One region of the Microbulbifer sp. SE14 genome, then DNA from elsewhere that is predicted to be linked to it. Evidence: riboswitches for the same ligand, from Rfam matches in the RefSeq annotation. Region 1 holds a riboswitch; the other holds the start of a gene.
The links. A riboswitch is a leader RNA that binds a small molecule or an ion and turns the genes downstream of it on or off. The one in region 1 is predicted to bind thiamine pyrophosphate.
Positions count from the first base shown of each region.

Region 2: another riboswitch for thiamine pyrophosphate. It lies ahead of thiC (phosphomethylpyrimidine synthase ThiC); the one in region 1 lies ahead of AC6R19_RS04675 (TonB-dependent receptor).

Region 1 covers NZ_JCBAJA010000004.1:134,630-139,509, reverse strand. Annotated here, with positions in the region: gene AC6R19_RS04675 (TonB-dependent receptor) at 1-1,709, opposite strand, end outside; TPP riboswitch at 1,768-1,883, opposite strand; gene AC6R19_RS04670 (6-phosphofructokinase) at 2,046-3,308, opposite strand; gene mpl (UDP-N-acetylmuramate:L-alanyl-gamma-D-glutamyl-meso-diaminopimelate ligase) at 3,464-4,852, shown strand; gene AC6R19_RS04660 (flavin prenyltransferase UbiX) at 4,873-4,880, shown strand, end outside.
Region 2 covers NZ_JCBAJA010000031.1:2,172-7,051, reverse strand. Annotated here, with positions in the region: gene thiC (phosphomethylpyrimidine synthase ThiC) at 1-1,348, opposite strand, end outside; TPP riboswitch at 1,431-1,529, opposite strand; gene AC6R19_RS18465 (SGNH/GDSL hydrolase family protein) at 1,831-2,757, shown strand; gene AC6R19_RS18460 (thioredoxin domain-containing protein) at 2,812-4,383, opposite strand; gene safD (sulfoacetaldehyde dehydrogenase SafD) at 4,523-4,880, opposite strand, start outside.

The DNA.
Region 1 (4,880 bases):
TCCGCGTCCAGCCAGCCCGCAGCGGCGAACAGGCGCAGGGCGTCGCCGGCCAGGTAATTCACCTCCGCTTCCAGGCCGGTGGTTTTTCCGCCCGCTGCATTGGTGAGGAAGTCGTCGAAGGAAAAGTCGTCGGGATTGAAGATGGACTGCTTGGCCTGGACGTCGCTGCGGTCCTGGTAGAAAGCGGCCACCTGGGCCTGCAGGCGCTTGTCGAGCCAGCTGCCTTTGATACCCAGTTCGTAATTGAGCATATGCTCGGTATCGAATTCGAAAACCTCGCTTCCGATCAGCGGGTTGCTCGCGGAGGCTGAAATGATCCGCCCGTTGACACCACCGGCCTTGTAGCCGCGGGAAATGGTGCCGTAGATCAGCGTATTGTCCGCAGGGCCGTACTCCAGGGTGATATTGCCGCCCCATAGGTTTTCGCCGGTATCGGCGGCGACTGCCAGGGAGTCGGCGTAATCGGCGTTGCGCCGCTCCAGCCGCAGGCCGGTCACCAGGTCGAGCCTGTCGCTGAGTGTGCTCCTCAACTGGCCGTAGAGTGCGGCGTTTTCAGTATCGAACTGGCTGCTGAAACTGCCGTTGCGCGCCAGGGCCTCCTCTTCCCGGCGCAGGTACACGCCGGCCACCCAGCCGGTGCTGTCGCCGAACAATCGGGATTCTTCGGTGGAGATAAAGCGGATGTCGGCACTCAGGTTGTCCCTGTCGCGCTGGTAGTTGTCGGTGGAGCTGTACCCGTCGGGGTGGAAGCCCGGATGGGTCCAGTCTTCGTCGTAGCCGTACCCGGTATCCGAGCCGGCGAAACTGAAAACGGACTCGAGGGTGAACGCCCCGTTGCCGGTCCACAGGCCGCTGACGGCGCCCGCCAGGGTCTCCTGGGTATCCCGGCCAGGCTGGTCGGACAGGGTGTTGCGGCTATTGTCGAGGGAAAAGGCATCGTAGCCGTTGTCGGCGTCGAGATAGAGCAGTGAAAAGTCCAGCTGCAGATCGTCCCGGGCCCGATAGCGCAGCTTGCCGCGCACGACCGATTCATCGATGTTGTTGGTGTCGTCGCGGCCCAGGTAGCGGTTTTGAATATAGCCGTCGGACTGCTGGTTTTGTGCGGCGAGGCGGTAGGCCAGCTTGTCGGTCAGCGGGCCGGTGGAGACTGCGGTCAGGGTATGGCTGCCGTATTCGGCGATCTCGGCGGACACCTTTGCCATCGGATCGGGAGCGGGAGCCTGGCTGCTCATGCTGATCAGGCCGGCCAGGGCGTTGGCACCATAGACGGTGCCCTGGGGTCCCCGCAGGATTTCCACCTGGTCGATATCCAGCGTGCTGGCTGCAAGGCCCAGGCCGGTGAAGTCGATACCGTCGATGAGCAGGCCCACCGACGGATTGACCGGGTCGATAAACTGGCTGCGCTCGCCGATACCGCGGATCTGCACGAAGCGCCCCCGCGACGCACCGCTGGAAAAATTCACATTGGGGGCCAGGTTGAGCAGTTGTTCGAGATTGCGCGCGCCGCGGGCCGCAATGGCCTTTTCGTCGAACACGCTGACGCTGGTGGGCGTGTCCAGCTGTGCGGTATCGCGGAACTGGCTGGTGACCACGACCTCTTCCAGCCCCGCCGTTTCGGCACTTGCCGATGTAGCGGTGACGGCACCGGTCACGCAGCCGGCGAGGCCGATCCACCAACTCAGCGGTTTTATTCTGATTGCTTGATTCATGGCTCTCTCTCGGGGGAAACAGGAGTGAAAGAGACCCGGTGTGCGACGCGAAGAGGATGATTGGATATGTACCTATTCCTACGCCGGTATTAACCGGATCAGGTTCAAGGGTTTGCACAGGGGATCTTTCAGATCCGCCGGCATCTCAGGCGTAAGCCACCCCTTAGGTTTTGCGGGCGCGATGGTATCAGATGTGGGAGGGAGCGGAAACTGACAAAGGCTGCAGTTGAACAGTACCAAACTGGGGAGGGTTAGTTCTGCGATTGGCTGCTGCAACGAAAAAGCCCCGGCATCACTGCCGGGGCTTTCTCTCTGAACCGGTGCGGTTGCAACCGCTTATACGTCGAAACCGTCTCTCAGCTTTTTCTCCACCAATACCTTCTTCAGCTTCGCGTACTGGGGCACCCCATCCTTGTAGGGCGGGTAGTCCTCGCCCTGGATCAGCGGCAGCAGGTAGTCGCGGCCGGCCCGGGTGATGCCGAAGCCGTCCTCGCTGATGTATTCCCGCGGCATCATCTTCTCGACGTTGGCCACCTCGGACAGCGGCGCTTCGCCCACGGACCAGCCGTACTCGGGGCCGGCGTCGCGCACTATCGCGGGCATGATGGCGTTCTTGCCGGCCACCGCCATTTCCACCGCCGCGCGGCCGACGGCGTAGGCCTGGGCCACGTCGGTGGCGGAGGCGATATGGCGCGCGGCGCGCTGCAGGTAGTCGGCCAGGGCCCAGTGGTATTTCAGGCCCAGCTCGCTCTTGATCATATTGGCCAGGGTCGGCGCCACGCCGCCCAGCTGCTTGTGGCCGAAGGCATCGGTGGTGCCGGCGTCGGCGAGGAAGGTGCCGTCTGCGTACTGGGCGCCCTCGGAGGCGACGATCACGCAGTAGCCCTTCTCATCCACGGTCTGCTGCACCTTGGCCAGGAACTTCTCCCTGTCGAAGGCCACTTCCGGGAACAGGATGATATGCGGCGCATCGCCTTCCTCTTCCTGGGCCAGGGCGCCGGCGGCGGCGATCCAGCCGGCGTGGCGGCCCATCACCTCGAGGATGAACACCTTGGTGGAGGTGGCGCACATGGAGGCCACGTCCAGGGAGGCCTCCTTGGTGGACACGGCCACATACTTGGCCACGGAGCCGAAGCCGGGGCAGTTGTCGGTGATCGGCAGGTCGTTGTCGACGGTCTTGGGGATGTGGATGGCCTGGATGGGGTAGCCCATGGTCTCGGACAGCTGGGACACCTTCAGGCAGGTGTCGGCGGAGTCGCCGCCGCCGTTATAGAAGAAGTAGCCGATATCGTGGGCCTTGAACACCTCGATCAGGCGCTCGTACTCGGCCCGGTTCTCCTCCAGGCTCTTCAGCTTGTAGCGGCAGGAGCCGAAGGCGCCGGAGGGGGTGTGGCGCAGGGCGGTGACGGTGTCCACACTTTCCTGGCCCACGTCGATCAGTTCCTCGCGCAGGGCGCCGAGTATGCCGTTCAACCCCGCGTACACAGTGCCGATGTGGTCGTGATACTCGCGCGCGGCTTCGATCACACCGCAGGCGGAAGCATTGATCACAGCGGTCACGCCGCCAGATTGAGCATAAAAGGCGTTCTTCATCGACATGGTCATCCTACAAGGGGGTTGAGGCTGGCAAATGAGGGGGCGGAGTCTAATGGAATGGCGATGAAATTGCATCGAAACTGGGGTATTTGACAAGTACTGCTGTCAAACGCCGTGTTAAGCTTGCGCCGCTATCTCCAGGAGTACAAATTTCCGCCATGCATATCCATATTCTAGGCATCTGCGGCACCTTTATGGGCAGCCTGGCCCAGCTGGCCGTGGCCGAGGGGCACAAGGTGACCGGTTCGGATGCCAACGTCTATCCGCCCATGAGCACCCAGCTGCAGCGGGCGGGTATCCAACTGACCGAGGGTTACGACCCGGCCCAACTGGAGCCGGCGCCGGACCTGGTGATCATCGGCAATGCCCTGTCCCGCGGCAACCCGGCGGTGGAGGCGGTGCTGGAGCGGGGCCTGCCCTATACATCGGGCGCCCAGTGGCTGTGCGACCACTTCCTCGGCGGGCGCTGGGTGCTGGCGGTGGCCGGCACCCACGGCAAGACCACCACCTCGAGCATGCTGGCCTGGATCCTGGAGAAGGCGGACATGCAGCCGGGCTTCCTGATCGGCGGCGTACCGGGCAACTTCGGCGTGTCCGCGCGCCTCGGCGAGAGCCCCTTCTTCGTGGTGGAGGCGGACGAGTACGACACCGCCTTCTTCGACAAGCGCTCCAAGTTTGTCCACTACCGCCCGCGCACCTTGATCATCAACAATCTGGAGTTCGATCATGCGGACATCTTCCGCGACCTGGCGGACATCCAGCGGCAATTTCACCATCTCGTGCGCACGGTGCCCGGCAACGGCCTGATAGTGGCATCCGCCGAGGACACGGTGGAAGCCGTATTGCAGCAGGGCTGCTGGAGCGAGGTGCAGCGCGTCTCTACCGAGGTGGAGGACGGGGTGCGCCTGGGAGACTGGTGCGCGGTGGATATCGCCGCGGACGGCAGCAGCTTCGGGGTCAGTTTCCGCGGCGCCGAGGTGGCGCGCGTGGAGTGGGACCTGACCGGCCTGCACAATGTGCGCAACGGCCTCGCCGCCATGGCCGCGGCGCGCCATGTGGGCGTGGATCCCAAGTTGGGCGCCCTGGCCCTGGGCAGCTTCAAGGGGGTCAAGCGGCGCATGGAGTGCCTGGGCGAGGTGGCCGGTATCCGCGTCTACGACGACTTCGCCCATCACCCCACCGCCATCGAATACACATTGAGCGGCCTGCGGGCCAAGGTCGGCGACGACAAGATCATCGCCCTGATCGAGCCGCGCTCCAACACCATGCGCATGGGCGTACACCAGCACAAGCTGGCCCAGGCCTGCTCGGGCGCCGACCTGGTGCTCTGGTACCAGCCGGAGGGCATGGACTGGTCCCTGGGGGAAGTGGTGCACCACTCGACCGTGCCGGCGAAGATTTTCGACAATATCGAGACTGGGGTAGAATCCGCGGTCAATCTGGCCGAGCCTGGCAGCCATATCGTCGTCATGAGCAACGGCGGCTTCGGCGGTATTCACCAGCGTCTTTTAGGTGCGCTGGAACAGAAGCACGGCCGCGCTTCCTAACCGACCACACGGGGTCTGCTTTGGGTCA
Region 2 (4,880 bases), on a different contig from region 1:
TGTGGATGGCCACGTGGCCGGGCCCCTCGATCATGGTCTGCACATCGTGCCGCCAGGCGATCTCGGTCAGCTCGCCGAGGGTGTGCAGCTCGCCGAACTGGGCCTCGTCGTTGGCGTCGGCAATGGAGCCGGGGCGCAGGCCGTCGCCGAGACTGAAGCTGACATCGTAGGCCTTCATGATCTCGCAGATTTCCTCGAAGTGGGTATAGAGGAAATTCTCCTTGTGGTGCGCCAGGCACCATTTGGCCATGATGGAACCGCCGCGGGAGACGATGCCGGTCACCCGCTTCGCGGTCAGCGGTACATAGCGCAGCAATACGCCGGCGTGGATGGTGAAATAGTCCACGCCCTGCTCCGCCTGCTCGATCAGCGTATCGCGGAACACCTCCCAGTTGAGATCCTCGGCGATGCCGTCGACCTTCTCCAGCGCCTGGTAAATCGGCACGGTGCCGATGGGCACCGGCGAGTTGCGCAGAATCCACTCGCGGGTCTCGTGGATATTGGCACCGGTGGACAGGTCCATCACCGTATCCGCACCCCACTTGGTGGACCAGACCAGCTTCTCCACCTCCTCCTCGATGGAGGAGGTCACCGCGGAATTGCCGATATTCGCATTGACCTTGCAGAGGAAATTGCGGCCGATGATCATCGGCTCCAGTTCCGGGTGGTTGATATTCGCCGGGATGATCGCGCGGCCCTCGGCCACCTCGCGGCGCACGAATTCAGGGGTGATCTCCTCCGGGATATAGATGCCGTCGCGGGCCTTCTGGTAGTGGGATTCCTTCAGCGCATCGGCGATCCGGGCGCGGCCCATGTTCTCGCGCACGGCGATGAATTCCATCTCCGGGGTGATGATGCCGCGGCGCGCATAGTGCATCTGCGACACATTTCGGCCCGTCTTCGCCCTGCGTGGCGAGGGCAGGTTTTCGAAGCGGATATGGTCGAGGCCCCGATCTGCCATGCGCTTCTGGCTGTAGGCGGCCTGGCGGGTATCGAGCACTTCGGTATCGTCGCGGGCCTCTATCCAGGCCTGGCGCAGCCTGGGCAGTCCCTCGTGCACATTGATCCTGTATTCCGGGTCCGAGTAGGGCCCGGAGGTGTCGTAGACCCGCAGTGGCGCATTGGGCTCCAGCAGCGGATTCTGTTCATCGCCACCGACGACGCTGTCGCCGAGGCAGATCTCCCGCACGCCCACGCGGATATCCGGCGTGCCGCCCTGCAGGTAGACCTTGCGGGAATTGGGGAAAGACTGCGCGGTGAGGTTATCCAGAAATTCCTTGGCGGAATCGCGGCTGGCGGCGCGGGAGGACTTTGCGGTGCGGCTGGGCTGCTCGGTGATCTCAGACATGCTTACCCCTGTGGCTTGCGGATGGTTGACGCCGCAGCGCCCAGGGGCAGACAGAGAAAAATCGCACATTTTTATAATGTATGCGACTTCAGACCTTGTTCCCTCCGCGGGGGTTACCCCGATCAGGTTCAACGGATCTCGCGACAGCGATCTCAGCCCACAGGCACTCCGACAAGTAGTGGTCGAGTATAGTAGAAGGCCGCTGGCTTGAACAGGAGCCCACTCACAAGGCCCCTTCCAATTCGCCCCTGTCCCCGCCCGTTTTGCCACTCCCCCGGATTTAAATTCGCGCCAGCGCCTGTTGCATAGCGCGACAGAAGTAAAACCCAGGTCAAAATCCAGAAAACTGACCAATCAGTCCGATTCGTTCACATAGGCCGCTACCAGCCGGGGGATTACACTGCAACGCGTTCACCGTAGTAACCCGAATTGCAATGACAAAAATAAACGGCTTCTTCAGAAGCCGGATGGGAGACAACAAAATGTGGAAGAAATACGGTGTAGTAACAGCAGTGGTCCTGAGCCTCATGTCCATTGGCCAGGCGTCGGCGGCGCCCGCCAAGGCCACCGCTGCCGGCGACAGCATCACCATGGGTTTCGGCGCGGACTGTACCCGCAATCGCTATTTTTGGGATCTGTTCTGCCTGCTGGGCGGAGACCAGCCGGAGCATTCCTGGTTTGACGGCTGGGATGATTCGGTAACCAGCGTGCACGACAAATACAAGGCGCTCGATCCCAATGTTGCCGCCAACAAGGATGCCGCCGAGTCCGGCTCCGAGATGCGCGGCGGTGACAACAACTTCTCGGTGCAGGCGGACCAGATACTGGCCCAAACCACAGTGCCCGACCATGTGGAGGTGGTACTCGGCGGCAACGATATCTGCAACCGCGACTGTGTCGATCCGGCCAACTGCGGCGATCCGCTATACAGCGAGAGCGAATGGCGTTCCGCGGTGCAGGCCGGACTGGACAAGCTGGTGGCGGGTCTGCCCAACGGCTCGACGGTACTCTTGGGCTCAGTGCCGCGGGTACAGGACCTGCGTGCTGCGGGCCTGGAGAAGCAGGCTTCTGATTCCGGAGTTGACTGCGAGAATATCTGGTCCAGCTACAGTATCTGCCGCATAGCCACCAACGGCGACACCATGAACGGCGAGGACTTCGCTACCCGCTATTCCGGTATCAATGCTGCGCAGCGGCGCTACAACGAAATCCTCGCCGAGGAAGCTGCCAGCTATAATGGCATCAACGGCGTGGAAGTGGTGGCCGACTACAACGGCGAGGAAAACCTGAACGCGGGCACCTTCCAGTTCGGCAAGGACGATATCGATGGAGGGGACTGTTTCCACCCCAGTATTCAGGGGCAGAATACAGTGGCCGATCTGTTGTGGAGCGGCAACCCGGATAAGTAACCAGCCAGACCACGGATACGGTGAACACTGGGCTTCGAATACCCGAAGCCCGGTTCAATCCGCATCATCCTGTTCGCTATTACCGGATTCCCCTTCCCTTTCCTCCTCGAAATAGCCCCGCTCCTCGACAACATACTGCAGCCGCTGCGGCAGGCCGTTGCGCATAAAGGCCACGTCCACCACCTGGCCACTGGTCAGGGCCTGCCAGAGGGTGTTCTGCCCGCTGTGCACCCAACTGTCGTTCACCCGCAGCAGCACATCATTCTCCTCAAACCCCAGCGCGGTAAAGAACTCGCTGTCCGCGATTCCTTCCAGGCGCAGCAGGTGGTGCCCCTCCACCTCCATCTCCGCCTCGACGAACTTCTTCTCCAGGGCAGCGCGATTCTGCAACTGTCGCTCCAGCCACTCCCGCCCCAGGGGCAAGACTCCAGATGGCTCGACCAGCTTGCGGCTGCCCTCTCCCAGCGGCTGCTCGATGCGGCGCAGGGTTTCCTCGTCTCTCTCCCTCGTCGCGGTCAGCGGAACCCTGGTGGCCTCCTCGCCCTTCAGCGGCAGCCTTTCTCTCTCCCCGCGATTGTCGAGCACGACAAAATTCTGGTGGATCTCGCGCAGCAGCACACCGGGCAAAATTTCGCCACCCCGGGGAAAACCCGTCGCCCGGCTTCCTTCCACCTCGATCAACGCGCTCGAGTTTTCCGCCTTATCTGACAGACTGACACCCACCAGAGCCAGGGGCAATTCCGTAACGGGCAGGTCCTTGCCCGGCTGTCGGCGCGTGGCCCAGGTGTGTCGCTGCCCTTTCGGGACACCCAGGTGGCGCAGTTCCTTCTCGACCCACATCGCATAGTGGTCGTATTCCCGGGGCCCCTTGATATAGAGCCCGTTGATAAATACCACCGGCACATTTCTCAAGCCCAGATCGGACGCAAACGCCGCGTCGGAACTGATTTCATTCCGGTAAGGCGCGGCCTGCATACAGCGTCTGAACGCACTCGGCTCCAGACCTGCCTGCACCGCCAATTGCCGGTAGATATCCTCGCTGAGCTTGCCGGTGTATGCGTAGAGCCCATCCTGGTAACTCCAGAGCGCCTCCTGTTCCCCTGCGCAGCGCGCCGCCATGGCCGCGGGAACACCCTCGCGGTGAAACTTCAGCGGCAGGTCGTATATTACTTGCTTGACCCACCCGACATATTCAGCCGCCAGTCGGCGCAGTGCGGGCTGGATGGCCTTGCAGTGCGGTGACTGGTAGGAGCAGAAAACGGCAATGGTAATCGGCGCCTCCGGGTTGCCCCGGGGAGTGCGCGTATTTTCCGGCAGGTCTATGCGCGGTGGTTGTGGCACCGGCAGGTAGATTTCAGCTTTGCCTTCGCCCTGGCGCACAAGCTCCGAGAGCTTGTTGAGGCGCAGTTCATACTCCGCCAGCGCCAGGTCGTGAAGCTCCAGTTTCAGCGACTCGTCCAGCTCGGCCGCGGTGATTTCGCGCTCGCCAACGCGAGCAACAACCTGGGCGGAACCGGCTCCGGGATTAGTAACTTCGCTGTTTTTTTCCGACTCTGAACAGGCGGAAAGGCAGAGGGCGATAAAAAAAAGCAGGATCCATCGCGGCGCGGTTCCGGGATTTCTCATGGCTTGGTGTTATTGTTATTGGCGACCAGGCCATGCTAGCAGCAAGGCGCAGGAGGGAAAACACTCCCGCGAATGCAGCCGGGATAAAAGCCTCAAATTGAGAAGTAGCTTTCAGGCACGGCGGGTAAATACACTCCGGTCAAAGCACCAGGGTTTTCCGGATACTCATTTCCCGTATCGCATAGCGCACCCCTTCGCGCCCGACGCCGCTCTCCTTCACCCCTCCGAAGGGAAAATGCTCGGCGCGGAACCCTGGGCCGTCGTTGACCGCCAGCAGGCCTACATCCAGTTGGTTGAACAACTGCTTGGCCAGTGCCAGGTTCCCGGTGAAGACGCCGGCCTGCAGGCCGAAAGGGGAACTGTTGACCAGTGCCACCAGCTCATCGAGGGTATCAAAGGGGCGCAGGGGTATCACCGGGCCGAAGGTCTCGTCAGCCACCAGTTCCGCGTCGTCCGCCACCTTGTCGAGGATAGTCGGCCAGATAATATTGCCTTCG